DNA from 4 places in the Cronobacter muytjensii ATCC 51329 genome. Region 4 is predicted to be linked to each of the others. Evidence: predicted binding sites of a transcription regulator. Region 4 holds the regulator's gene; each other region holds the start of a gene.
What was found. The regulator LexA, encoded in region 4, represses DNA repair genes until DNA is damaged. The targets are predictions, from matches to a motif close to TNCTGTATGTACATACAGNA.
Positions count from the first base shown of each region.

Region 1: a site for LexA is predicted at 5,432-5,451, ahead of uvrB (excinuclease ABC subunit UvrB). Genes of this name have one in related genera too.
Region 2: a site for LexA is predicted at 5,015-5,034, ahead of dinB (DNA polymerase IV). Genes of this name have one in related genera too.
Region 3: a site for LexA is predicted at 3,745-3,764, ahead of mutH (DNA mismatch repair endonuclease MutH). Genes of this name have one in related genera too.

Region 1 covers NZ_CP012268.1:2,657,814-2,665,033, reverse strand. Annotated here, with positions in the region: gene bioA (adenosylmethionine--8-amino-7-oxononanoate transaminase) at 1-232, opposite strand, end outside; gene bioB (biotin synthase BioB) at 317-1,357, shown strand; gene bioF (8-amino-7-oxononanoate synthase) at 1,354-2,505, shown strand; gene bioC (malonyl-ACP O-methyltransferase BioC) at 2,489-3,247, shown strand; gene bioD (dethiobiotin synthase) at 3,240-3,923, shown strand; gene AFK63_RS12295 (ABC transporter ATP-binding protein) at 3,928-4,638, opposite strand; gene uvrB (excinuclease ABC subunit UvrB) at 5,529-7,220, shown strand, end outside.
Region 2 covers NZ_CP012268.1:3,099,930-3,107,149, forward strand. Annotated here, with positions in the region: gene crl (sigma factor-binding protein Crl) at 1-149, opposite strand, end outside; gene frsA (esterase FrsA) at 207-1,454, opposite strand; gene gpt (xanthine phosphoribosyltransferase) at 1,560-2,018, opposite strand; gene pepD (cytosol nonspecific dipeptidase) at 2,279-3,736, shown strand; gene dinB (DNA polymerase IV) at 3,947-5,002, opposite strand; gene dpaA (peptidoglycan meso-diaminopimelic acid protein amidase) at 5,259-5,996, shown strand; gene AFK63_RS14330 (class II glutamine amidotransferase) at 5,967-6,734, opposite strand; gene lpcA (D-sedoheptulose 7-phosphate isomerase) at 6,827-7,220, opposite strand, start outside.
Region 3 covers NZ_CP012268.1:516,093-523,312, forward strand. Annotated here, with positions in the region: gene lplT (lysophospholipid transporter LplT) at 1-466, shown strand, start outside; gene AFK63_RS02525 (NADP(H)-dependent aldo-keto reductase) at 514-1,554, opposite strand; gene AFK63_RS02530 (YgdI/YgdR family lipoprotein) at 1,691-1,909, opposite strand; gene AFK63_RS02535 (TerC family protein) at 2,038-2,751, opposite strand; gene mutH (DNA mismatch repair endonuclease MutH) at 2,829-3,515, opposite strand; gene rppH (RNA pyrophosphohydrolase) at 4,199-4,732, shown strand; gene ptsP (phosphoenolpyruvate--protein phosphotransferase) at 4,745-6,991, shown strand; gene lgt (prolipoprotein diacylglyceryl transferase) at 7,153-7,220, shown strand, end outside.
Region 4 covers NZ_CP012268.1:145,131-152,350, forward strand. Annotated here, with positions in the region: gene ubiA (4-hydroxybenzoate octaprenyltransferase) at 1-313, shown strand, start outside; gene plsB (glycerol-3-phosphate 1-O-acyltransferase PlsB) at 361-2,787, opposite strand; gene AFK63_RS00780 (diacylglycerol kinase) at 2,920-3,288, shown strand; gene lexA (transcriptional repressor LexA) at 3,397-4,005, shown strand; gene dinF (MATE family efflux transporter DinF) at 4,128-5,435, shown strand; gene AFK63_RS00795 (CsbD family protein) at 5,647-5,856, shown strand; gene zur (zinc uptake transcriptional repressor Zur) at 5,937-6,452, opposite strand; gene AFK63_RS00805 (cupin domain-containing protein) at 6,561-7,067, shown strand; gene AFK63_RS00810 (conjugal transfer protein TraF) at 7,214-7,220, shown strand, end outside.

The sequences.
Region 1 (7,220 bases), 1.9 Mb from region 4:
CATGCGACATCGCCTCAATCTGGTTTTTCATGGCCGCGTTAAGGCGCGGATGGTTATAGCCGTGAATGGCGGCCCACCACGACGACATGCCGTCCACCAGCCGCTCGCCGGTCGCCAGTTGCAGTTCACAGCCTGCCGCACCCGCCACCGGGTAAACCGGCAACGGCGCGCTCATGGAGGTATAGGGGTGCCAGATGTGGTCACGATCGAAGGCGAGATCGTCGGGTGTTATCATGACTTGTAAACCAAATTAAAAAGATTTAGGTTTACGAGTATATCCATAACCCAGATAAATAAAACCCTTTGGAGACGCCCGATGGCTCACCTTTCACGCTGGACTTTGTCGCAAGTCACTGAACTTTTTGAAAAACCTTTGCTGGATCTGCTCTTTGAGGCCCAGCAGGTTCACCGCCAGCATTTTGACCCACGCCAGGTGCAGGTCAGCACGCTGCTGTCGATCAAAACCGGCGCCTGCCCGGAGGATTGTAAATATTGCCCGCAGAGCGCGCGTTACAAGACTGGCCTTGAGGCCGAGCGCCTGATGGAAGTCGAGCAGGTGCTTGATTCGGCGCGTAAAGCCAAAGCGGCCGGCTCCACGCGCTTCTGCATGGGGGCGGCCTGGAAAAACCCTAACGACCGCGATATGCCCTACCTTGAGCAGATGGTGCAGGGCGTCAAAGCAATGGGCCTTGAAACCTGCATGACGCTCGGCACGCTGAGCGACGCCCAGGCGCAGCGTCTCGGCGAGGCGGGGCTTGACTACTACAACCACAACCTCGACACCTCGCCGGAGTTTTACGGCAACATCATCACCACGCGCACCTACCAGGAGCGTCTCGACACGATTGAAAAGGTGCGCGACGCGGGCATTAAGGTCTGCTCCGGCGGCATCGTGGGGCTGGGGGAAACCGTGACCGACCGCGCCGGCCTTCTGCTGCAACTCGCCAACCTGCCGACGCCGCCGGAAAGCGTGCCGATTAACATGCTGGTGAAGGTGAAAGGCACGCCGCTTGCCGATAACGACGACGTCGACGCGTTTGATTTCATCCGTACCATCGCGGTGGCGCGCATCATGATGCCGACTTCATACGTGCGTCTCTCGGCGGGCCGCGAGCAGATGAGCGAGCAGACCCAGGCGATGTGCTTTATGGCGGGCGCTAACTCCATTTTCTACGGCTGCAAACTGCTGACCACGCCAAACCCTGAAGAGGACAAAGATTTGCAGTTGTTCCGCAAGCTCGGCATCAACCCGCAGCAGACCGCGGTGCTGGCGGGCGATAACGAACAGCAGCAGCGTCTGGAGCATGCGCTGCGCGACGCCGACAACGCACAGTATTACAACGCGGCGGCGGTATGACCTGGCAGGAGAGAATCGACGCGGCGCTCGCTTCGCGAGAAGCCAGCCACAGCCTGCGCCGTCGCGTCGTTTGTGACCCGGCGCCCGGCGGCGCCCTGGTCCATCAGGGCATTCGCTACCGCAACTTTTCCGGCAACGACTATCTGGGACTGAGCCAGCATCCGGCGCTGGTCGCCGCCTGGCGACAGGGCGCGGAAAAATATGGCGTCGGCAGCGGGGCGTCTGGTCACGTCAGCGGGTACAGCGGCGCGCATCAGGCGCTGGAAAACGCACTGGCGCAGTGGCTCGGCTACGATCGCGCGCTGCTGTTTATCTCCGGTTTCGCCGCTAATCAGGCGGTGGTGGCTGCGCTGATGCAGCCGCAGGATCGCCTTTTTGCTGACCGGCTAAGCCACGCCTCGCTGCTGGAGGCCGCAAGCCACAGTCCGGCGACGCTTCGCCGCTTTGCGCATAATTCGCCGCAGGCGCTCGCGGCGCTGCTAGATAAACCCGGCGCCGGTCTGACGCTCGCCTTCACCGAAGGGGTGTTCAGCATGGATGGCGATCTCGCGCCGCTCGCTGAGCTCGCCGGGCTGACGCAGGACGCGCAGACGCTGCTGATGGTGGATGATGCCCACGGCATCGGCGTGCTGGGCCGTGAAGGGCGGGGCAGTTGCGATGTCGCCGGCGTGAAGCCCGATTTACTGCTGGTGACGTTCGGCAAGGCGTTTGGCCTGAGCGGCGCGGCGCTACTGTGCAGCGAGCCGATGGCCGATTATCTGCTCCAGACGGCGCGCCACCTCATTTACAGCACCGCGATGCCAGCGGCGCAGGCGCAGACGCTGAACGCCGCGTTAACGCTCATTCGCGAAGGCGACGATCGGCGCGCGCGACTGGCGCGCCATATCGCCCGGTTTCGCGCGGGCGCGGCGCAATTGCCGCTGGCGCTTGCCGGGTCGCAGACCGCGATTCAGCCGCTCATCGTCGGTGAGAACGGTGCCGCGCTTGCGCTCGCCGCCCAGTTGCGCGAACGCGGCTGCTGGGTAACGGCCATCCGCCCGCCGACCGTGCCTGCGGGCACCGCGCGGCTGCGCCTGACGCTGAGCGCCGCGCATCAGGATGACGATATCGACGCGCTGCTGGAGGCGTTATATGACGGTTGCCGTTGATAAACGCGCTGTGGCCGCCGCGTTTGGCCGCGCGGCGCAGAGCTATGACGATTTCGCGACGCTCCAGCGGCAGAGCGCGCAATTGCTGGCGGAACACTGCGGCGCGCAGGGCGTCGCGACGGTGCTGGACGCGGGCTGCGGCACCGGCGCGGGCAGTCTCGACTGGCGTGCGCGCGGCTGCGACGTCACCGCATTCGATTTAAGCCCCGGCATGCTGGCGCAGGCGCGCGAACGCCGCGCCGCACACCGCTACGTGCAGGGCGATATTGAGGCGCTGCCGTTCGCCGATGCAAGCTTTGATCTCGTCTGGAGTAACCTGGCGGTGCAGTGGTGCCAGAGCCTTTCGGCGGCGCTGGCGCAGATGTTACGTGTCGCACGGCCGGGCGGGCGAGTGGCGTTCAGCACGCTGGCGCACGGCTCGCTTCACGAACTGCATCAGGCGTGGAGGGCGGTCGACGACCGGGCACACGCCAATCACTTCGCCAGCCCGCAATCCATTCACGCCGCCGCGCCCGCAGCCCGCATGACGCTGCGCCAGCATCCGGTAACCCTGCTGTTTGCCGACGCGCTCGGCGCGATGCAGTCCCTGAAGGGCATCGGCGCCACCCATCTGCACGCCGGACGCGAGAGCCGCACGCTCACGCGCCGCCAGTTGCGTGCGCTGGAAGAGGCCTGGCCGCGACAGGATGGCCGCTTCCCGCTGACTTACCACCTGATTTCTGGAGTGATTAAACGTGACTGAACGCTGGTTTATTACCGGAACCGATACTGAAGTGGGCAAAACCGTCGCCAGCTGCGCGCTGCTCGAAGCGGCGAAGGCTGCCGGACGGCGCGCGGCGGGCTACAAACCGGTTGCCTCGGGCAGCGAAATGGCGCCGGAAGGGCTTCGCAACAGCGATGCGCTCTCGTTACAGCGACACAGCAGCGTGGCGCTGCGTTACGAGCAGGTCAATCCGCTGACGTTCGGGGAGCCGACCTCGCCGCACATCGCGAGCCGGGAAGAGGGGCAGCCGATTGATTTCGCGGTGATGTCCGCAGGCCTTCGCGCGCTGGAGCAGCAGGCCGACTGGGTGCTGGTGGAAGGCGCGGGCGGCTGGTTTACGCCGCTCACCGACGACGCCACCTTTGCCGACTGGGCGCAGCAGGAGCGTCTGCCGGTTATCCTGGTGGTCGGCGTAAAGCTTGGCTGCATCAACCATGCGCTGCTGACCGCGCAGGCGGTGCAGGCCGCCGGGCTGCGTCTTGCGGGCTGGGTGGCGAACGATGTGCAACCGCCGGGCCGTCGTCATCAGGACTATCTCGCCACGCTGCAACGCCTGCTGCCGGCGCCGATGCTTGGCGAGATCCCGTGGCTGGGCGCGGAGCCGGACGTGACGCCCGCCGCGCAGTGGATTGATGTAGGGAAACTGGCGCGTTAACGCCTCAGGGCGTTATCCAGTGCGTCATGCGCGCATCGGTTAACTGCGCCACGCTGCCGCGGGCCACGGCGCGCCCGCGATGCAGCAGACAGAAGCGATCCGCCACCCGGCGGATAAACGCCAGGTGGCGCTCCACCAGCAGCAGGCTCATTCCCCATTCGCGGTTAAGCCGCACCAGAATATCGCCCAGTCGCGGAATAAATTTCTGCCCAAGCCCGCGCGTCGGTTCATCAAGGATGAGCAGGCGCGGACGCGTCACCAGCGCCTGGGCAAGAGTCAGCTGGTGCGCCACTTCCGGCGTCAGGCGCGAGGCCTGCGCGTGGCGCTCGTCATACAGCGCCGGGAAAAGGTCAAACACCGGCTCCGGCAGGGTGGCTCCGGTCCGGGGCTGCGCGAGCAGGGCGATATGCAGATTTTCTTCGACGGTGAGCTGCGAAAAATAGCGCCGTTCCTGCGGCACATAACCGATGCCCAGCGCCGCGCGCGCCTGCGCCCCGACGCGCATTAACTCCTGCGGCGCGCATCCGGCCTCGCGCCAGAGAATACTGCCGCTTTTCACCGGTAAATGCCCGGCGATGCAGTTCAACAACGTGGTCTTTCCCATGCCCGGCGCGCCGATGACGCAGGTGCACTCCCCCGGCAGTAAATCAAGGCTGACGTCCCACAGGGTATGCTGCGTGCCGTAAAAGTGGTTAACCGCGTGCAGACTTAACATGGCGCTTCTCCTTCAGACAGGGTATCGAAAAACGGCGTTGGCGCGCCGCGCGTAAACGCGGGTCGCGCTCTGACTTCCCCGGTCTGCCCACGCATCCTGCTTCGCTCCCCGGCAAGGACGGGAAGCGGGTGTCGTTCCGGTAACAGGGGTATTGCAATTCTCTTGCCAGCCAGTGAAAACACCTTTGATCGGGCCAGGAATTGAGACTAAACCTAAAGGAGCGCCGGCAAGCCAGTGCGTTATCCTGGCGAAAGCCTGTCGGCGTGCACGTTTTGAGTGCCAGGCTTAGCGTGGTTTTGGTGCAGCGCGGGGCAAAAGCTAAGCAAAAATCTGTGAATGGGATCGCGCCACAGGCGCCCGTCAGAGGACGTAAATATGGCGAAAACCAGGCGGGAAAAATTTTTTCTGAGCCAGACGCGGGGGTTCAGAGTGAATAGCCCACGCGGCGCGCTTTCAGGGCTGGAGGCAGTTATCCACTATTCCTGTGGATAACCTTGTGCATTAGAGTTAGAAAACGCGCCGTAAGCGAGAGCCGATGCGGGTTTCACCCGATCTGGCGCGAAAGCCGTCTTTTATGAAAAATCGTTTTAAATTAGCAGGTTAATTAAAAGCAAGCGCTGAAGGAAAAGTGTCATCTGCTGCAACAAAAGTATCACAGCTTCGCTTGACAAATGTTAAAGGACAAAAAGTTCTGGGGATAACCGCTACCCGGCAGTGTTTTATCTCGCAAGCGGGCAAATTTTCTTCATTCCTGCCGGTAAAAGCGCGACAGAGACAACATCCGCTAACCGGCTACTGATTTTATATCCAGTATTTATCGCTGGCAAAAATCGCTGCGGTGAGTACAATTAACGCTCTGTTCCGCGCGAATCTTCATCAGGTGTTTCTTCATGAGCAAACCGTTCAAACTCAACTCCGCTTTCAAACCTTCCGGCGACCAGCCAGAGGCTATCCGCCGCATCAAGGAAGGGCTGGAGGACGGGCTGGCGCACCAGACGCTGCTTGGGGTGACGGGCTCGGGTAAGACCTTCACCATGGCGAACGTTATCGCCGATTTGCAGCGCCCGACGATGGTACTGGCGCCTAACAAAACGCTGGCGGCGCAACTTTACGGCGAGATGAAAGAATTCTTCCCGGAGAATGCTGTCGAGTATTTCGTCTCCTACTACGACTACTACCAGCCGGAAGCCTATGTGCCGAGCTCCGACACCTTTATCGAAAAGGACGCGTCGGTGAACGAGCATATTGAGCAGATGCGTCTGTCGGCGACCAAAGCGTTGCTGGAGCGGCGCGATGTGGTTGTGGTGGCGTCGGTGTCGGCGATTTACGGTCTGGGCGATCCGGATCTCTATCTGAAAATGATGCTGCATCTCACCAAAGGGATGATCATTGACCAGCGCGCGATTCTGCGTCGACTGGCGGAGCTGCAATATACCCGCAACGATCAGGCGTTTCAGCGCGGCACCTTCCGCGTGCGCGGCGAAGTGATCGATATCTTCCCGGCGGAATCGGACGACCTGGCGCTGCGCGTCGAGCTGTTTGACGAAGAGGTGGAGCGGCTGTCGCTGTTCGACCCGCTGACCGGCACCGTGGATTCCATTATCCAGCGTTTCACCGTCTACCCGAAAACGCACTACGTCACCCCGCGCGAGCGCATCGTGCAGGCGATGGAAGAGATCAAAGTGGAGCTGGCGGAGCGTCGTAAGGTGCTGCTTGAGAACAACAAGTTGCTGGAAGAGCAGCGTCTGACCCAGCGCACCCAGTTCGATCTCGAAATGATGAACGAGCTTGGATATTGCTCGGGCATCGAAAACTATTCGCGCTATCTCTCCGGGCGTGGGCCGGGCGAGGCGCCGCCAACGCTGTTTGACTATCTGCCGGCGGACGGGCTGCTGGTTATCGACGAATCGCACGTGACCATTCCGCAAATCGGCGGGATGTTCCGCGGCGACCGGGCGCGCAAAGAGACGCTGGTGGAGTATGGCTTTCGACTGCCGTCGGCGCTGGATAACCGTCCGCTGAAGTTTGAAGAATTTGAGGCGCTGGCGCCGCAGACCGTCTATGTGTCGGCGACGCCCGGCAACTATGAGCTCGAAAAATCGGGCGGCGAGATTATCGATCAGGTGGTGCGCCCGACCGGGCTGCTCGACCCGATTATCGAAGTGCGTCCGGTGGCGACGCAGGTGGACGATCTGCTGTCGGAAATCCGCAAACGCGTCGCTATCAACGAACGCGTGCTGGTGACGACGCTCACCAAGCGAATGGCCGAAGATTTAACCGAATATCTGGAAGAGCACGGCGAGAAGGTGCGCTACCTGCACTCTGACATCGATACCGTGGAGCGTATGGAAATCATCCGCGACCTGCGGCTGGGTGAATTTGACGTGCTGGTGGGCATTAACCTGCTGCGAGAAGGGCTGGATATGCCGGAAGTGTCGCTGGTGGCTATTCTTGACGCCGACAAAGAGGGCTTCCTGCGTTCCGAGCGCTCGCTTATTCAGACCATTGGCCGCGCGGCGCGTAACGTCAACGGTAAAGCGATTCTCTACGGCGATAAAATTACGCCGTCGATGGCCAGAGCG
Region 2 (7,220 bases), 1.4 Mb from region 4:
TTCTCCGGCGCTGGTTTCACGTTGACGCAAACAGCCAGGCAATCAAAGAAGAAGCGGTTATCTTCACACTGCTCTTCCCGAATATACGGGCCAAGGGCAGTGAATTTCTTAATCATCCTGCTTTTCGGGTGTCCACTCGGTAACGTCATTGCGATCTCCTTTTGTGAAGCCACTGTTTTACCAAACCAATGGAAATTAGCCAATCATTAACGCAATTTATGGTTTACCCACCCGGAAATCTCATGCAGCGCCTTGTCAAAGTTGCTGTACACGGGCGAAGTCGGGATCTCCAGCAGTTTACCCGCGACAGATGACGAGGCGATTAAACGCGCTTCTTCCTCCGGGCTGAACGGATCGTTTTTCCAGAAGCCCGCCAGCATTGGCGTCGGACAGCGGCGGCCCAGCAGCCCCTGCGTTTTCAGCGAATAGCGGTTGAGTTCGACGCGCAGCGCGTTGTCCGAGGCGTCATACATGCCAAGCCGGCTCGCCAGCACATCCATATACATCTCCGGCACCTGGCCTTGCCGCGTCGGCTCGCTTAACAATTGATGCACTACCGGGCCAAGACACGCCACCGCCTTCAGGCGTGGCGCCTCCAGATACGCCAGCCGCACCGCCACGTTCGCCCCGAAGCGGAACCCAAACGCCGCCACACGGGTGTGATCGACCCACGGCAGCGTCGGCAGCGCCTGCAACACATGCTGATGCAGAAAGCTCGAATCCTGGGTGAGCGTCCATTTCGCTGACGCGCCGACGGACGGCATATCGATGGTCAGCATGGCGATCCCGAGCGGCGCGAAGTAGCGCTCGAAAAGATTAAAGTAGTCGCTTTGCAGCGAATCGAGACCGCCGCAAATCAGCACCGTCGGGAACGGCCCTTGCCCGCCTTTGGGCAGATGCAAAAAGCCGGTGATGGACGCGCCGCCGGGAATGGCGAACGTCAGCTCGCGCAGTTCGCCGGAGAGCCGCGTGGCCGCTTCTTCATAAGCCCGGTTGGCGAGCGCCTGCGCCTGTTCGGCCAGCGCGTCGCCCTTCAGATGCGGATACGCGGCGATACTGTAAAGTGTCGACGCCATCAGCCACGCCTTGCCGATGGCGTGTTCGTCCGTTTCCTGCCCCGCGCGCTGCTGCCACGTCATCGCCTGCTTCGACCACTCGTAATTCCAGTTGCCGCCGCGATAGCCGACCACCGTGTCATACAGGGCGGGATCGGTGCGCTCGGCATCGCTTAATACAATGCGCGACTGCACCTCAAGAATTTCCAGCGGATCGACGCCGCGCCAGACCCACATCAGGCGGTTTATCATGCGGTACCAGTGCGGCACCGTTTTGCCATCCAGCGCGGACTGAATGACCGGAGGCGGGGCATGCTGAAGCCGACGCACCAGCGTCGACGTTTCGGGGTGCTTAAACCGTGGCTTAAACAGGGTTTCGCTCAGATTTGCCTGCGACATGCTCTGCCTCCGTGAAAACGTCACAAAGCTTAATTGTACTCGCAGGCGATGGATAAAAACAAAAACGCCCGGCGGTGCCGGGCGTAAAGATGCGTAAGGGCGGGATTAACGGCCAGACAGTGGCGGTACAAAGACCACGCCCATGTCCCACGGCTGCTCGATCCAGGTGTCCTGCGGAATGTCGATAACGTAGTCATCCACCAGCGGCTGGCCTGCCGGCTTAGCGAAAATGGTCACGAAACGGGCTTTTGGGTACATTTCGCGGATAGCCACCGCGGTGCCGCCGGTATCCACCAGATCGTCCACCACGATAAAGCCTTCGCCATCGCCTTCGGCGCGCTTGATAACCTTCAGTTCGCGCTGGTTGTCATGGTCGTAGCTGGAGATACAGACGGTATCAACGTGACGGATACCCAGTTCGCGCGCCAGCAGCGCGCCCGGCACCAGACCGCCGCGGCTGACGGCGATAATGCCTTTCCACTGCTCGGCCGGCAGCAGGCGGCTCGCCAGCTTGCGTGCATGGATCTGTAACATATCCCAGGTGACAACGTATTTTTCGCTCATGTGAAGTGTCCCGGCCAGTTTAAAAAACGGCTTAAAAAGTGTTCAGGGGGAAAATAGGTTGCGCGAGATTATAGAGATCTGAACCGCTAAAAACCAGTGCCATGCGGCACGGGCCGTGGTTTTTGCTCGCTTTGGTCTGCACGGCATAAAAGAAAGTGGTATTCTCGGGCTATTGCCCAGGCCCGTCTTGCGGCACATCACAACGATAACCCAGAGGCCCGTTCGCCGCATTGCAGCGGGCTCAGTCAAGGAGACTTAACGTGTCTGAACTGTCTCAACTCTCCCCTCAACCGCTGTGGGATATTTTCGCGAAAATCTGCTCCATTCCTCATCCTTCCTATCATGAAGAACAACTCGCCGAACACATCATGGGCTGGGCGAAGGAAAAAGGCCTGTTCGCCGAGCGCGACCAGGTGGGCAACATTTTAATTCGCAAACCGGCGACCGCCGGCATGGAAAACCGCAAGCCGGTCGTGCTGCAGGCGCACCTTGACATGGTGCCGCAGAAAAATAACGACACCGTTCATGACTTCACCAAAGATCCTATCCAGCCGTACATTGACGGCGAGTGGGTGAAAGCGCGCGGCACCACGCTTGGCGCGGACAACGGCATCGGTATGGCCTCCGCGCTGGCGGTGCTGGCGGATGATGCCGTTGAACATGGCCCGCTGGAAGTGCTGCTGACCATGACCGAAGAAGCCGGTATGGACGGTGCGTTCGGTCTGCAGGCCGACTGGTTGCAGGCGGACATCCTGATCAATACCGATTCCGAAGAGGAAGGCGAAATCTACATGGGTTGCGCCGGCGGCATCGATTTTATCTCCACGCTGACGCTTTCCCGCGAAGCGATCCCGGCCGGTTTCGAGGCGTTTAAACTGACGCTCAAAGGGCTGAAAGGCGGCCACTCCGGCGGCGATATCCACCTGGGTCTCGGCAACGCTAATAAACTGCTGGCCCGTTTCCTGTTCGCACATGCAAAAGCGTTAGATCTGCGTCTGGTGGATTTCAACGGCGGCACGCTGCGTAACGCTATCCCGCGCGAAGCGTTCGCGACCGTCGCGGTGCCTGCCGCTAAAGCGGACGAGCTGAAAACGCTGGCGAATACCTATCTCGATATCCTGAAAAATGAGCTCTCTGTTAAAGAGAAGAACATTACCGTTCTGCTGGAGTCGGCGAGCACGGATAAAGCCGCGCTGACCGCACAGAGCCGCGATGCGTTTGTGGCGCTGCTGAACGCGATGCCGAACGGCGTCATCCGTAACTCTGACGTCGCCAAAGGCGTGGTGGAAACCTCCCTGAACGTGGGCGTGGTCACCATGAACGACGAGCAGGCGGAAATCATCTGCCTGATCCGCTCGCTTATCGACAGCGGTAAAGATTACGTGGTGGGCATGCTGAACGCGCTGGGCCAGCTGGCGGGCGCGCAGAGCGTCGCTAAAGGCAGCTACCCGGGCTGGCAGCCGGACGCGAATTCGCCGGTGATGCATCTGGTGCGCGAAACCTACCAGCGTCTGTTTAACAAAACGCCGAATATCCAGGTTATCCACGCCGGGCTGGAATGTGGTCTGTTCAAAAAACCGTACCCGCAGATGGATATGGTTTCCATCGGGCCAACCATCACCGGGCCGCACTCGCCGGATGAGCAGGTCCATATCGAAAGCGTGGGCCAGTACTGGACCCTGCTGACCGAGCTGCTGAAAGCGATCCCGGTTAAATAAGCGTTTAAGCGGAATGCAGAATAAAGGCGGCTCTGAGGCCGCCTTTTTATTTGCGGCGTCGCGAGACATGTTTGAAGGATGGGGACGGGAGGTGCCGTTAGCGTCGTTTGCGGAGGTCGGGCGCGCTGCGCTTCCCCGCCCTACGCCCCCCGCCGGTCATCGTCATGCAGGTGAGTAAACGCAGCGCCCACCAGCCCGACCGGGAAAACCTCAAAGCCCCAGCACCAGCTGGCGTTCGAGTTGCGGATCAAGCAGCGTCACGTGCAGCCCCACCAGCCGCACGCCGCGCCCGGCGCGCCGCTCATCCCAGGTTTTTTTTGCGGTCGCGATCAGGTCTTCTTTATTCAGGCGCGGCCAGACATGTTCCTGAGTGGTCAGCTGAAAATCATTAAATTTGAGTTTAACGCCCTGTCGCGCGATGCGCAGATCGGGTTTGACCTTCGCGAGCCGCAGTTCGAGCTCCGGATAAAGCCGTTCGATGATAGCCTCGCACTCTGCCCATTCATGGATATCTTCCGCAAGCGTGCGCTCGACACCCACCGATTTCCGCTGGCGATCCGGGCTGATTTCACGCTCATCGATGCCGTGGCTGCGCTCCCATAACACCCGGCCAAACTTTCCGAAGCGTTTAAGCAGCGAGGCCAGATCGCTGTTCTGCACATCTTCACAGGTACGCAGCCCCAGCCCTTCGAGCTTGCCTGCCGTCACTTTGCCGACGCCGGGGATTTTGCCAAGCGGCAGCGATTTCAAAAATGCGGGCACCGCTTGCGGCGTAATAACATATTGTCCGTTGGGCTTATTCATATCCGAGGCGATTTTGGCGAGAAACTTAATCGGCGCCACGCCTGCCGAGGCGGTGAGCTGTAATTCGTTAAAAATCGTCTGGCGGATTTCGCGCGCCATCAGCGTGGCTGAGCCGTAACAGTGCGGGCTGTCGGTGACGTCAAGATACGCCTCGTCGAGCGACAGCGGCTCAATCAGCGGGGTGTAGCGCGAGAAGATATCGCGAATATGGGCAGAGGCCTCTTTATAAGCGTCAAAACGGCCCGGCAGGAGCGTCAGGTGCGGGCAGAGCTTGAGGGCCATTCCGGTGGGCATCGCGCTGCGAACGCCATACTTTCGGGCCGGATAGTTGGCGGTACTGATAACGCCACGGCGTTCGCGGCTGCCGCCGATGGCGAGCGGAATATCGCGCAGGGCGGGGTTATCGCGCATCTCAACCGCTGCGAAAAAGCAGTCCATATCGACATGAATGATTTTGCGCATACCCCGGCCTCGCACTGTATGTGCATACAGTCTGGCAAAAAAGCCGCGCTGCGGCAACCTTCCTTATTTCGGCGGGATTGAGTAAATTCAACGCGGCGCCAGGAAGTTAAGCAGAACTTAATTGTAAACGCAGCAGGCAGCGCTTGCGAAAAATAACAGCGATGCTAATGTGAGCGCTCCTGAACCAGAATAGTCTTATTTTGGCTCCCTGCGCCGTTCCGGCATCGGTCTTAGCGTTCTCAAGGAAACAAGCAGTATGCGTAAAATCGCATTGTTAATCGCAATGCTTCTGGTGTCGTGCTTTTCATGGGCCAGTACAGTCAGTAGCGACAGCGTTACCCCGATAAAAAAAGAATTAAAACAGCAGTTAATGGGTTCCCCGGTTTATATCCAGATCTTTAAGGAAGAACGCACGCTTGAGCTGTACGTCAAGATGGGCGAGCAATACCAGTTACTGGATAGCTACCGTATCTGCAACTATTCCGGCGGTCTTGGGCCGAAACGTCGTCAGGGCGATTTCAAAAGCCCGGAAGGCTTTTACAGCGTGCAGCGTAGCCAGCTCAAACCCGACAGCCGTTTTTATAAAGCGATTAATATCGGTTTTCCGAACGCCTTTGACCGCGCTAACGGCTATGAAGGGAAATATCTGATGATCCACGGCGCCTGCGTTTCCGTGGGTTGCTATGCGATGACCGATAAAAATATCGATGAGATTTTCCAGTTCGTCACCGGCGCGCTGGTGTTTGGTCAGCCGAATGTCCAGGTGAGCATTTATCCGTTCCGCATGACCGACGCCAATATGGAGCGACATAAGTATTCGTACTTTATCGGTTTCTGGAAACAGCTTAAGCCTGGGTATGACTACTTTATGGCGACCCGTCAGCCGCCAGTCGTTTCAGTAGTGAATGGCACTTATGTGGTCAGCAAACCGCTCAGCAGCAGCGTGGTGCACCCGCAACTGGCGTCAAACTACACGCTCCCCGAGACAAAATAACGCCCACTCGCCTGGCATAATCTTGTGCCAGGTTTCATTGCCTGTCAGCGGCTGCGTGGCGATCACCGTGACCACATCATTGGGTGTGGTCTCCTCCTGAAAATCAATTTCCACATCCTGATCGAGCAGTTTGGCGACGCCAAACGGCGCACGGCGTGTTATCCAGAAGAGATTGGTGGAGCAGAACGCCATCACGTAGCGCCCGTCAGAGAGCAGCATATTAAAGACGCCCTTTTCGCGCAGTTCGCTTGCCAGTTCGGCGATATACCGAAAGACCGCCGTCATGTTGCCCGGCGTGCGTGGGTAGCGCGTGGTGAGCTTATGCAGCAACCAGCAGAAGGCTTTTTCGCTGTCGGTTTCGCCAATCGGGCGAAACGGGCCGGTGTCGAGCGTTCGGTAGCCGGTGAGCTGGCCGTTATGGGCGTAAGTCCAGTTGCGGCCCCACAGCTCGCGGGTAAACGGATGGGTGTTTTCCAGCGCCACTTCGCCGCGGTTCGCCTGACGGATATGCGCCACCACTGAGCAGGATTTGATGGGGTAATCCTGCACCAGCTTCGCGATGGGCGAGTTGTAGCTCGGCTGCGGATCTTTAAACGTGCGACAGCCTTTGCCTTCGTAAAAGGTAATGCCCCAGCCGTCTTTATGCGGCCCGGTTCCTCCGCCCCGCTGCACGAGGCCGGTAAAGCTAAAGCAGATATCGGTCGGCACGTTGGCGCTCATCCCGAGCAGTTCGCACATGATTCACCTCGTCACACGCCGCCTTCCTCGCAGAAGGCGTCACTGGGGCAGCCGGACGTGCGACGCGCGCCCGTACCGGCACAACAGCCTAATCAGGCTTTCACCATCTCTTTTTCAATCAGCTGGATCAGGATATGGATCACTTTGATGTGAATTTCCTGAATACGGTCAGCATAGCCGAAATGCGGCACGCGGATTTCGACATCGGCGGTGCCGGCCATTTTGCCGCCGTCTTTACCGGTCAGCGTGATAACTTTCATGCCCTTCTCACGCGCGGCCTCGATGGCTTTGATAACGTTACCGGAGTTGCCGGACGTGGAGATGCCGAGCAGCACATCGCCCTCACGCCCTACCGCCTCGACATAGCGGGAGAAGATATGGTCGTAACCGAAATCGTTGCCAACGCAGGAGATGTGGCTGACGTCGGAAATCGCGATCGCCGGATAGCCCGGACGGTTTTCACGGTAGCGCCCGGTCAGCTCTTCG
Region 3 (7,220 bases), 370 kb from region 4:
GCCGGTCGCGCTTGGCATTACCGATAACGCCACGCCGACGTATCTGAACGCGATGGTGGCGGTCGGTATCGTGGTGGGCGCGGGCGCGGCGGCGAAGCTGGTGACGCTGGAGCGCGTGTCGCGCTGTATGCCTGCGGGCATTCTGATTGGCATCGCGGTTATCTTCTTCTCGCTCCAGCAGGCGGCGCTGCCGGCGTATCTGTTACTGCTGCTGATAGGCTTTTTCGGCGGTTTCTTCGTGGTGCCGCTCAACGCGCTGTTACAGGAGCGCGGTAAGCGCTCCGTCGGCGCGGGCAACGCCATTGCGGTGCAAAACCTCGGCGAGAATACCGCGATGCTGCTGATGCTGGGGCTCTATTCGCTGGCGGTGAAGCTCTCGCTGCCGGTGGTAGGGATTGGCGTCGGCTTTGGCGCGATTTTCGCGCTGGCCATCGCCGGGCTCTGGCTGTGGCGACGCAAACAGTAAAAAAAGACCCGCTTCGGCGGGTCTTTTTACAGGCAGCGGTTGAATGCTTACGGCGCCGGGTAGGTATACACCTGATGCACCGCCTCCAGTTCCGCTAACACCTCTTCGTTTAATTCGACATGCAGGCTTTCGACGTTGGTTTTGAGTTGTTGCATCGTCGTCGCGCCAAGCAGCGTGCTTGCGACAAACGGTTGCTGGCGCACGAACGCCAGCGCCATCTGGGCCGGGTCCAGCCCGTGGCGTTTCGCCACGTCCACATAGGCGGCGACCGCTTTCTGCGACTGCTCGCTGCTGTAGCGCGTAAAGCGGCTGAAGAGCGTATTGCGGGCGCCGGCAGGTTTCGCGCCGTTCAGGTATTTGCCGGAAAGCGTGCCGAACGCCAGCGAGGAGTAAGCCAGCAGCTCAACGCCTTCATATTGACTCACTTCGGCAAGACCCACCTCAAAGCTGCGGTTCAGCAGGCTGTACGGGTTTTGAATGGTGACGATGCGCGGCAGATCGTGTTTATCCGCCAGATGCAGATAACGCATTACGCCAAAAGCGGTTTCGTTGGAGACGCCGATATAACGGATTTTCCCCGCGCGCTGGAATTCCGCCAGCGCTTCGAGCGTTTCCAGCAGCGTGATGACTGGCGTGCTGTCAGTCCAGGTGTAACCGAGTTTGCCAAAGCAGTTAGTTGGGCGCTGCGGCCAGTGCACCTGGTAGAGATCGAGATAGTCGGTCTGTAAACGTTTCAGGCTGGCGTCGAGCGCGTCGCGGATATTTTTGCGATCCAGCGCCTGATTGGGGCGGATGCCGCTGTCGCTGTTACGGCTCGGGCCGCTGACTTTCGAGGCGATAATCAACTTTTCGCGATTGGCGCGTTTTTTCAGCCAGTTGCCGACGTAAGTTTCCGTCAGGCCCTGGGTTTCCGGGCGCGGCGGGACGGGGTACATTTCGGCGACATCAATCAGGTTTATGCCCTGGCTTACGGCGTAATCGAGCTGTTCATGGGCGTCGGCTTCGCTGTTTTGTTCACCAAACGTCATGGTTCCCAGCCCCAGCGTGCTGACTTCAAGTGAGCTATGAGGGATACGGTGATAATGCATAGCCAGCCTACCTTCTGTTGTTCAGTCCGCGTCAGGCCATTCCTGACAAAGGAATATAAACATGGCAGAGGGGAGACAAAAGGAAAAGAGGGAAGGGAGAAAAAACCAAAAGGTCAGCGCGATGCTGACCTTTTATTTAGCGCTCAATGATTTGCGAAACCTGATCGCGGTTAATTTGCATCTCATTGCCCTGGGGATCACGATAGCTGACCAGCCCGGTTTCGTCATCCACCTGCGGTTTGCCTTCGGTCAGGATCATACGACCATCTTTTGTCGCCATGACGTAATCGCTGCTACAGCCAGAAACCGCGAAGGCCAATCCGACGGCAGAAATTGCTACAGCCCATTTATTCATTGTTTTTCGCCTCATCAGGAAGGGGTCCACGTAGAGTCTAGTAAAAAACAGCGAGGCGGCGTGAAAAAGCGGCAAATTCTTAAAAGCACAGGGGAATAAACAAAAACGCTCCCGAAGGAGCGTAATGTTTACAGCGGTTTTTTCTTGTTGCGCAACAGATTGAGGCTTTCCACGGCAATCGAGAAAAACATCGCGAAGTAGATGTAGCCTTTCGGCACGTGAATATCGAAACTTTCCAGCATCAGGGTGAAGCCCACCAGGATCAGGAAAGAAAGCGCCAGCATCTTCACGGACGGATGACGTTCGACAAACTCGCCGATAGGGCGCGCGGCGAACATCATCACGCCCACCGCAATCACGACCGCCGCCATCATAATGAACAGATGATCGGAGAGGCCCACCGCGGTGATGACCGAATCCAGACTGAAAATGATATCCAGCAACATGATCTGGAAAATAGCGCCGAAGAAGGAGTGAACATTGGTTTTCAGCCCCTCTTCTTCGCCTTCAATCGATTCATGGATCTCCTTGCTGGCTTTCCAGATAAGGAACAGGCCGCCCAGCAGCAGGATGAGATCTCGCGTTGAGATATCATGACTGAACACCGTAAAGAGCGGGTTGGTCAGTTTCACCACCCAGGCGATCGACGCCAGCAGCGCCAGGCGCATCACCATCGCTGCGCCGAGACCCAGCTTGCGCGCCAGCGCCTGTTGCGATTTCGGCAGCTTCGCCACGACAAGCGAGAGAAAAATGATATTGTCGATCCCAAGTACGATCTCCAGCAGCGTCAGCGTACCGAGCGCCAGCCAGGCGTTGGGATCAGTTATCCATGCAAACAACATTTAAAAAGCCCTGCTCAAAGAAACAAAACGCTAATTATATGCGTCTGTGGAAGGCTGTTGACAAAAATTTAAGGTGTTTATAACAAAAAATGACGCGCCAGCAGGGCGGCGGTGAAGTTCTTCTTCAGATAAAAGCCGCGCGGCAGGGTCAGCACTGGCTCGCCGTGAACACCGAACGCGGGCGTCAGGGCTTTACTGTTAGCGGCTTTTGGACGCAACTGCAGTACTTCGCCGTGGCGGGCAGTAATGCGCTCAACCTGACCTAAAACAATGAGATCCATTAACTCTTCCCAGTCGCGACGCAGTTGCTCTTCCTCCTGCGGCGACGGACTCCAGAGCAGCGGTGCGCCAACACGACGCTCGCCGAGCGGGATCGCGCGCTCACCTTCCACTGGCACCCAAAGCACGCGCTTAAGCTTATGGCGCACATGGCTGGTTTCCCACGTCACGCCTGTATTGCCGGTGAGCGGCGCTACACACACGAACGTAGTTTCAAGCGGGCGTCCCTGGCGGTCTATCGGGATCGTTTTAAGCTCAACGCCGATAGCGGCGAAATCCTGCTCTGGCTTGCTGCCCGCGCTGGCGCCGAGCCAGCGCTCCAGCAGCACGCCTGTCCAGCCCTTATCGCGTCGCAAATCTGCCGGCGTTTCGAGTCCCGCCAGCGTCGCCAGCTCGCCAAGCGTCAGCCCGGCCAGCTGCTGCGCCTGTCCTAACAACTGCGCTTCATCTTCAGGCGGCCGGGTAAGGGGGGCAAGGGAAGCCATAAAAAACACCTTTTGTTTAAAAAATGAACAGTAAAAAACGGGGTTGTGGAAAGAGTTTACCTGCATGTGAGCAAACCAGGCAATTGCATGATTTAAAATGGTTTTTATGATAAAAAAAGAAATTTATCGTGCTTAAAATCGAGGTTGTTCAAATCTGGTCACCGACAATAAACAGGATCTTACACCAGTTTATCCACAGAAAAATGGGATAACTGTGTAAATCCCTCACTACTGTTTCGATTTACAGCCTTGACGGCCAGCGAAAACCCGCTTTTTCAGCAAATTGTGACTAAGTTATTGGCATAATCTGTGGATAAAAACGACGCTGGTCGATCTTTCGTCAGGCTAAGGATCGTCAGTGTGATGATCGTCACGTTATGCGATGGATATCACGCTTTTGTAAATTTAATCGTTTGAATAGCAATACAATTTTATCCATAAGAATTATCCTTAGTTCAGGGTTGTTTTGGGTTTTCCCTGGGAAATAAGACACTTCTTCACAAAGATATCCACAGAAAAAGTGAATAAAAGCGGGCTAAAGCTCTGTTACCTGTTTATAACCCTGCATATTTTTGTGAGTTATTCAAATGTTATTCCTGTCCATACCCGCTAACAGAGTGGTTTACCGTCAATGAGGAGTATGAAACAATCGTTACTATCCAGGTTTATTTTGAGGTAGTCCGGTGATCGATGATGATGGCTACCGCCCGAATGTTGGTATCGTGATCTGTAATCGTCAGGGGCAGGTAATGTGGGCCAGACGTTTTGGTCAGCACTCCTGGCAATTTCCGCAAGGCGGCATTAATCCTGGCGAGTCGGCGGAGCAGGCGATGTACCGCGAGCTTTTCGAAGAAGTCGGTCTACAACGAAAAGATGTGCGTATCCTCGCCACAACCCGCAACTGGTTACGTTACAAATTACCAAAACGTTTGGTGCGTTGGGACACAAAGCCGGTATGTATCGGCCAGAAACAAAAGTGGTTTCTTCTGCAGTTAATGAGCAACGATGCCGATATCAACATGCAAACCAGCAGTACGCCAGAATTTGACGGCTGGCGGTGGGTGAGCTTCTGGTATCCGGTGCGCCAGGTCGTCTCTTTTAAGCGCGATGTTTATCGTCGGGTCATGAAAGAGTTCGCAAGCGTTGTGATGCCGTTGCAGGAGAGCGCGCCACCGCAGCGTAATCCTTCGCCTGCCTGGCGACGTAAAAGAGGTTAAGCCACGCAAATTATGCTCACCCGGTTGCGAGAAATAGTCGAGAAAGTTGCCAGCGCCCCGCGCCTCAACGAGGCGCTGGACATTCTCGTCACGGATATTTGTCTTGCGATGGATACCGAAGTCTGTTCGGTTTATCTCGCCGACCACGACCGGCGTTGCTATTACCTGATGGCGACCCGGGGGCTTAAAAAACCGCGCGGGCGTACCGTCACGCTGGCTTTCGACGAGGGCATCGTCGGGCTGGTCGGCCGCCTCGCCGAGCCGATTAACCTCGCTGACGCGCAAAAACATCCCAGCTTTAAATACATTCCTTCCGTGCGCGAAGAGCGTTTTCGCGCCTTTCTCGGCGTGCCGATTATTCAGCGTCGCCAGTTGCTCGGCGTTTTAGTCGTCCAGCAGCGTGAGCTGCGTCAGTACGACGAGAGCGAAGAGTCATTCCTGGTGACGCTCGCCACCCAGATGGCGGCCATTCTGTCGCAGTCGCAGCTTACCGCCCTGTTTGGCCAGTACCGACAGACACGCATCCGCGCGCTGCCGGCGTCGCCGGGGGTGGCGATAGCTCAGGGATGGATGGACGCCACGCTGCCGCTGATGGAACAGGTGTACGAAGCTTCCACGCTCGACACCGGGCTTGAGCGTGAGCGCCTGACCACCGCGCTGGAAGAGGCGGCGGGAGAATTTCGTCGCTACAGCAAACGCTTTGCCGCCGGCGCGCAAAAAGAGACGGCGGCGATTTTCGATCTCTACTCTCACCTGTTGTCTGACGCGCGGTTGCGTCGTGAACTCTACGACGAGGTGGATAAAGGCTCGGTCGCCGAATGGGCAGTTAAAAAGGTCATTGAAAGATTTGCCGAGCAGTTTGCCGCCCTGACCGATGGCTATCTTAAAGAGCGCGCAGGCGATCTTCGCACGCTTGGACAGCGTCTGTTGTTCCATCTTGACGATAACATCCAGAGCCCCAACACCTGGCCGGAGCGCTTCGTGCTGGTAGCGGACGAGCTGTCCGCGACGACCCTTGCCGAGCTGCCGCAGGACAGATTAATGGGCGTCGTAGTGCGTGACGGCGCGGCGAACTCCCATGCCGCCATCATGGTGCGCGCCATGGGCATTCCGACCGTAATGGGCGCGGATATCCAGCCTTCGGTGCTGCATCACCGTATGCTGGTGGTGGATGGCTATCGCGGCGAATTGCTGGTGGACCCGAGCCCGGTGCTGCTGCATGAATACCAGCGGCTCATTAGTGAAGAGAACGAGCTCAGCCGCCTCGCGGAAGATTACGTCGAGCAGCCCGCTTGTCTTAAAAGCGGCGAGCGCGTGCAGGTCATGCTGAATGCAGGTCTGAGCCCGGAGCACGAAGAGAAGCTTGGCAGCCGTATTGACGGTATCGGCCTCTACCGCACTGAAATTCCCTTCATGCTGCAAAGCGGCTTCCCGTCCGAAGAAGAGCAGGTGGCGCAGTATCAGGGCATGTTGCAGATGTTCAACGACAAGCCCGTTACGCTGCGTACGCTCGACGTCGGCGCCGATAAACAACTGCCATATATGCCGATCAGCGAAGAAAACCCATGCCTCGGCTGGCGCGGCATCCGCATTACGCTCGACCAGCCTGAGATCTTTTTGATCCAGGTGCGCGCCATGCTGCGCGCTAACGCGGCGACGGGTAACCTCAGCATTCTGCTGCCGATGATCACCAGCATCGATGAAGTAGACGAAGCACGTCGGCTCATCGATCGTGCCGGCCGGGAAATGGAAGAGATGCTCGGCTATGAGATCCCCAAACCCCGGTTGGGCGTGATGGTCGAAGTCCCATCGATGCTCTTTATGCTGCCTCATCTGGCCAGCCGCATTGACTTTATCTCGGTCGGCACCAATGACCTCACCCAGTATCTGCTGGCGGTAGACCGCAACAATACGCGTGTCGCCAGCCTCTATGACAGCCTGCACCCGGCGATGCTTCGCGCGCTTAAGATGATTGCACTTGAGGCGCAGCGCCTCGGCATCGATCTCTGCTTGTGTGGCGAGATGGCGGGCGACCCGATGTGCGTCGCGCTGCTGGTTGGCATGGGGTATCACCATCTTTCGATGAACGGCCGCTCTGTCGCGCGCGTTAAGTATCTCCTGCGCCATATCACTCTGGAAGAAGCCGAGACGCTTAGCGCCCGCAGCCTCGAATCCCAGTCTGCCACCGAAGTGCGCCATCAGGTAGCGGCCTTTATGGAGCGTCGCGGCATGGGCGGCTTAATTCGCGGCGGTCTGTAACGCCGCGACAGCACGTGCTCTTACACATCTTTTACAACTTCCTGACCTCGCCCACGCTGGGCTTTATGCTATGATTCGCTGCCTCAGGAGCGTCCGGAAAAGGGCGCAGCATCTCACCCGCTGTCCACTTTCAGCGGGATAACAACAGGTTTTGGTGACAGATGAATAGTGGCTATCTGCATTTTCCCGATTTTGATCCGGTAATCTTTTCGCTTGGGCCGGTTTCGCT
Region 4 (7,220 bases):
TGCGATGGTCGATCGCGACGACGATGTGAAAATCGGCGTGAAATCAACGGCCATCCTCTTTGGGCGTCACGATAAACTGATTATCGGGCTTTTGCAGGTTGCCGTGCTGGCGCTACTGGGTGCCGTCGGCTGGCTGAACGGCCTGGGCGCGTTTTTTTATGCCGGGCTGGCGGGCGCGGGCGCGCTGTTTATCTGGCAGCAGAAAATCATCGCTGACCGCGATCGGGACGCCTGCTTCCGCGCGTTTTTAAATAATAACTATGTGGGGCTGTTGGTGTTTATCGGCCTGGCGCTAAGTTATTTAAAGTTTTAAAAAAAGGCGGGTTTCCCCGCCTTTTTGCTCTCATTTGCCAGAACGTATCACTCGCCCGCTAGTGCGGCCGCACTCTCGATAGTCAACCTGACGTCAGACGTCATCAGCTCCGCCAGCATCTGGTATACCTTCATGGTCTCTGCGGGTTCGGCATCCCCGGTATCGCTGATATAACCTTCGTCACGAAGCGTCAGCACCAGCGTTGAGAATACCGCTTTGTCGAAGAATTCCGGCGCGTTGATGCCGTGCAGCACGGAGAGACGCTGCGCCACGGTACGACTCTCTTTTTCCAGCGTGCCGCGGTTGATAGACGGATTGGCGCTCAGCAGCCAGAAGGTGATCGCGTAGCGTTGCAGCGTTTCGCGAACGCCCGCCGCCAGCAACTGCAACGTGCGGGAGCGCGCCGGGTTAACCTGTAACCAGACATCGTCGGCCAGGATAAGCCCCTGCTGCGCCATTTCGTTAATCAGCGCATCGACAACCGCCGCCACTTCTTCTTTTTCCCAGCGCAGGAACAGCTCTGCCTTGAGCATAGGGAACAGCAGTTCAACCTGCTGTTGAACTGCCTCGCGGCTGACACGGCGGTGCTGCGTCACGATGGCGGCGATAAGCGAAGGCAGCACCAGCATGTGCATGATGTTATTGCGATAATAAGTCATCAGCACCGCCTGCTCGCGCGGCAGGATGATGATATCGCCGATAGTGTCTTTCTCGACCTCGAACTTGTTCATCTGCAGAGCGTGCTCGATGAGCTGCGTCGCCGTGGCGTCCGGCACCGTGGCGTCTGGCGCGTACGGCACGTTGCGCAGCAGGCTCAGATAGCACTCCAGCTGTTCGGTCAGTTGCTCGCGGGTTAACGAGCGCTGACGCGACGCCAGCAGCGCGGTGCAGCAAAGGTTCATGGCGTTAGCTGCGCCTGCGTTGTTGATGCGCACCATCAGTTGGGCGGCAATTTCATTCACTGTCGGCGTCAGCCAGGCCGGACGCACCGCTTCGATCGGGTCGATGGCGTCGCGCCACTCCGGCACATGCTGGTTAAGGAAGGTGATAAGCGGCAGCGGTTCGCCGAAATTCACGTAACCCTGGCCTAAATTACGCAGCTTGCTCAGGCCGCGCAGCATCTGCAGCAGGCTCTCTTTTTCTTTGGTGGCGCCACGCAACTCTTTGGCGTAAGTGCCCACTTCCATCACGTGTTCATAGCCGATATAAATCGGCACCAGCGTAATTGGACGCGTGCCGCCGCGCAGCATCGCCTGGATAGTCATGGAGAGCGTGCCGGTTTTCGGGTCAAGCAGACGGCCGGTGCGCGAACGTCCGCCCTCCACAAAATACTCTACCGAATAGCCGCGGCTGAAAAGCTCGCCCAGATATTCACGAAACACCGTCGAATAGAGCTTGTTGCCTTTAAAGGTGCGGCGAATAAAGAAAGCGCCCAGCCGGCGGAAAATCGGCCCGGCTGGCCAGAAATTCAGGTTGATGCCCGCAGCGATGTGCGGCGGCACCAGCCCCTGGTGATAAAGCACATAAGAGAGCAGCAGATAATCCATGTGGCTGCGGTGGCAGGGCACATAAACAATCTCGTGACCATCATGCGCCAGCTGACGCACGCGCTCGGCGTTATGGACGTTGATACCCTGATACAGACGGTTCCAGGTAAAGCCCAGGACGCGATCGGTAATACGAATGGCTTCGTAGGAGAAGTCCGCGGCAATCTCTTCCATCAACGCGACGGCATTCTGCTGGGCTTTCTCATGCGAGATTTTTTTAGTACGCGCTTCATCTTCCACCGCGCGGGCGATGGCTTTTGAAGAGAGCAGCTTGTTAAAGAGATCCTGGCGCGCCGGCAGGCGTGGGCCGACGGCGGCGAGGCGCTGGCGAGCGAAATGCATACGCGCCACGCGGGCCAGCTTCTGGGCGATACGTTTGTCGGTGCCGTGCTCCGTCGCCATGCGACGCAGCGACACGGGCGGCGAGAAACGGACAAAGCTGTCGCGACCAAGCCAGGAGACCGCGAAGAATTTCTGGATGCCGTTCAGCATGCGCAGCGGCGGGTTTTCCACGCCTTTTTCACGGCCCGGCGCACGGCCAAACATCACAGAGACCGGCACCATCTGAACGTCGAGATCCGGGTTGTTGCGGTGCAGGTCGAGATAGTTGTGGAACAGCTTGATCGACTCTTCTTTCGGCGTGTAATAAGTGAACACGCGGGGGCCGCCGTGGATAAACACATAGCGCGGCAGTTCAGTGCCGTCGATAACCAGCGGCTCCAGAGGATCTGGCAGATCGTGCGCCAGGCACTGGGCACGCAGCGTCAGGAGATCCGCCTTCGAGTTATACGGCAGCACATACATGATGGGGCGTGAAGTATCGAGCCCAAGTTCGGGGCAGGGTGCCGCCGGGATGGACTTGCTTTTTACCAGCACGCTTAATGGTAAATTAAGTAATTTGTAGTAAATTCGTGGCCAACCGGACATAAACGATGTAAAGCCTCTGGTTAATAATGCAATTGCGGCGCAAGAATATCAGAAACTCCGTAGAATTTCTGTGGTGCTTCTTTATCGAAGCGCATTAGCATTGACGCCTGAATTTAAAAAAGGTTTCTTGTCATGGCCAATAACACCACGGGGTTAACCCGAATTATTAAAGCAGCAGGCTATTCCTGGAAGGGATTGCGCGCTGCCTGGAAAAATGAAGCTGCGTTTCGCCAGGAGGCGGTCGCCGTTATTGCAGCAATTATTATCGCTTGCTGGCTGGACGTCGACCCGATGACCCGTTTGTTCCTTATTAGCTCCGTTATGCTGGTGATGATCGTTGAGATCCTTAACAGCGCCATCGAAGCGGTGGTGGATCGCATTGGCCCTGAATTTCATGAACTTTCGGGGCGCGCCAAGGACATGGGGTCCGCCGCGGTACTGCTGTCGATTATCCTCGCGCTGGTCGTGTGGGTCACGCTGCTCTGGCAGCATTTGCGATAAGTTTTCCAGAAATTGCTAAAGAAGCGCTTTTTTAACCGGTTATGGTTTTAAAATCGCCTTTAGCTGTATATACTCACAGCATCACTGTATATGCACCCAGGGGGCGGAATGAAAGCATTAACTACCAGGCAACAAGAGGTGTTTGATCTCATTCGGGATCACATCAGCCAGACCGGCATGCCGCCTACGCGCGCGGAGATTGCGCAACGTCTGGGTTTCCGTTCGCCTAACGCGGCGGAAGAGCATCTTAAAGCGCTGGCGCGCAAAGGGGTGCTTGAGATTGTTTCCGGCGCGTCGCGCGGTATTCGTCTGCTGCAGGAAGAAGAAAACGGTCTGCCGCTGGTGGGGCGTGTCGCGGCGGGCGAGCCGCTGCTGGCGCAGCAGCATATCGAAGGCCACTATCAGGTTGACCCGGGCCTGTTTAAGCCGAATGCGGATTTCCTGCTGCGCGTAAGCGGGATGTCGATGAAAGATATCGGAATTATGGACGGCGATCTGTTAGCAGTTCATAAAACGCAGGATGTGCGCAACGGCCAGGTCGTTGTGGCGCGCATTGACGATGAAGTAACGGTAAAGCGCCTGAAAAAACAGGGCAATGTCGTTGAGCTGCTGCCAGAAAATAACGAGTTCAAACCTATCGTTGTCGATCTGCGCGAGCACAACTTCTCTATCGAAGGCCTGGCGGTCGGCGTTATTCGCAACGGCGAGTGGCTCTGACAGCTTTCCCGGCTTCGTAACGCTTCATTACCGTAACTGGCCCGCCCCGGTTACGGTAATGACTCTCCTGCTCCGCTAATTTTATACACGGTTTTCTTCGCGTAACGGCATCGGAACGCCATATGCCTTTTCTGACCTCTACCGACAAAGCCCTCTGGCGCCTCGCGCTGCCAATGATATTCTCCAATATCACTGTGCCCTTGCTCGGGCTGGTGGATACCGCGGTAATCGGCCATCTCGACAGCCCCGTTTATCTGGGCGGCGTCGCGGTCGGCGCGACCGCCACCAGTTTTCTCTTTATGCTGCTGCTCTTTTTGCGCATGAGCACCACCGGCCTTACCGCACAGGCGTTCGGCGCGCGCGATCCGGCGGCGCTGGCCCGCGCGCTGGTGCAGCCAATGGCGCTGGCGCTTCTCGCAGGTACGCTGATTATCGCGCTACGCGAGCCGCTGATTGCTCTGGCGCTACATATCACAGGCGGTAGCGACGCCGTGCTGACGCAGGCACGACGATTTCTGGAGATTCGCTGGCTGAGCGCGCCCGCGTCGCTGGCGAACCTGGTTTTGCTGGGATGGCTGCTTGGCGTGCAGTACGCAAGAGCGCCAGTCATTCTGCTCGTCGTCGGCAACCTGCTTAATATCGCGCTCGATCTCTGGTTTGTGATGGGGCTTGGCCTGAACGTGCAGGGCGCAGCGCTCGCGACCGCCATCGCAGAGTACGCGACGCTTGGCATCGGGCTGATAATGGCAGTCCGTGTGCTGCGCCTGCGTGGTATTACGCTCGCGATGCTGAAAACCGCCTGGCGCGGCGGCATCGGCAGGCTACTGGCGCTGAACCGGGATATCATGCTGCGCTCGCTGCTGCTGCAACTCTGTTTCGCGTCTGTTACCGTTTTCGGCGCGCGGCTCGGCAGCGATATTGTTGCCGTTAACGCGCTCCTGATGACCTTGCTCACGTTCACTGCCTATGCGCTCGACGGGTTCGCCTACGCAGTGGAAGCCCATGCCGGGCAGGCGTTTGGCGCAAAGGATAAATCGCAGCTGCACAGCGTCTGGCGCGCGGCGTGCCGACAGGCTGGAATGGTGGCGCTCGCGTTTGCGTTGATGTACGCCATCGCGGGGCAGCAGATCGTGTCGCTGTTAACCTCTCTGCCTTCGCTGCAGGCGCTGGCGCAACCCTATCTCTTCTGGCAGGTGATCCTGCCTGTTGTCGGCGTCTGGTGTTATCTGCTGGACGGGATGTTTATCGGCGCGACGCGCGGGGCGGAGATGCGCAACAGTATGGCTGTCGCGGCGCTGGGGTTTGGCCTCACGCTGCTGACGCTCCCGAGTCTCGGCAACCACGGGCTGTGGCTGGCGCTCACCGTTTTTCTGGCGCTGCGCGGACTGTCGCTCGGCTATTTATGGCGTCGCGGCCGCCTGCTGCACTAAGCTTTTCCGCTACGATAACGCTGACGTGACAACCGATAGATTATCCGTGTCAGCGCTTCGTTATGGTTAAAGATTCTGAATATCCCGCCACGGTTAAAATTGACGTCTAAAATAAGTAGTACGTTCAGCAAATGATGAAGACAACTCTGGCTGAGCCCCCACAGGAAAACCTGTGAGACTGATTCACTACCGAATGTTAAAGGAGACGTCTATGAACAGAGATGAAGCTGGCGGTAACTGGAAACAGTTTAAAGGTAAAGTGAAAGAACAATGGGGTAAATTAACCGACGATGATATGACTATCATCGAAGGGAAACGTGACCAGCTGGTAGGTAAAATCCAGGAACGTTACGGTTACGCGAAAGATGAAGCCGACAAGGAAGTGACTGACTGGGAATCTCGCCACGATTACCGCTGGTAATCGGCTGGCTACCACCTCAACGGTATTATTTCCCTGAGGCTGCCCTGCCCACCGGTACAAGGATGTACCACCCGCCTGGTTTAACGCGCTTTCTTTTTCACTGTAATGCTGTGGTCATGCCCGCATTGCCCCTGATGGCGACACGCTTCCACTTCCGCGCAGGCCGCGCAAAGACCATGTGCTTCGATAACATTATGGCGCAGCGCAAAGCCCATTTTTGCCGCAAGCGCATGCATAATATCTTCCACCCCTTCTGCCGCTTCTTCTTTCACCACGCCGCAACGCCCACAGATAAACATCGCTGAAGTATGCGCCGGGTTGTCGAACAGATGACACAGCACGTAGCTGTTGGTGGACTCCACCTTATGCACAAAACCTTGCTCAAGCAAAAAATCGAGCGCGCGATAGACGGTCGGCGGTTTCGCCTGCGGTTCGGTTGCGCGCAGTAGATCGAGCAGATCATAAGCACTGATGGCGCCTGGCTGTAGCGTCATTAAACGCAGCACTTCGAGGCGCTGCGGAGTCAGGCGCACATTACGTTGCTGGCAGAGCTTTTCAGCCTGCGCCAGAACTTCCTGCGAAATCGTCGTATCCATCGGCATCCTCTATGAATCATGATTAAGTCATCACTTTATCATGAACCGGCCAAAACACCGACATCCCGGCTGTGTTATACCTTTCAGGTAACTTATCTGGAGGTGTCTATGCAAGCTCGGCCTGATTGTATTTGTCACTGGCAGGATGTGGAGGGCAGCGACGACGCGGCTTATCCCGACAGCAATGAACGCATGTCTGTCGGCGCGCCGCTGGCGAAACGGACGGGCCTGACGCGGCTCGGCATTCATCATGAGCGCCTGCCGCCGGGGCGTCGCACGTCTTACCCACACGCCGAAAGTAGCGAAGAAGAGTTTGTTTATGTGCTGGAAGGGTTTCCGGACGTCTGGCTTAACGGTGAGCTCTGGCCGTTAAAACCGGGTGACAGCGTCGGCTTTCCGGCTGGTACCGGCCTCTGTCACACCTTCATTAATAATACCGATAGTGAAGTACGCCTTTTGGTGGTGGGCGAGGCGAACAAACCGGAAAACCGCATCTATTACCCGCTCAACGGCGCCTATGCCGCCACCCGGCCAGACCGCTGGATCGATCACCCGCCACAATTTTTCGGTCCGCACGATGGCTTACCTACACGAATTAAGAAGCCTAATCTATAAATAATGAGGGCGATCACGAAACGAGCCCGGAATTGCCGTTGAGACAAAGCCTCAACCTCTGGCGTAGTGCGTTCTTCACAACAGAAATCGTCTCTGTCTGGCAAAGGCAGAGGATGTCCTTCATGTTGATAATAAGCGGGTAAACTGTGAAAA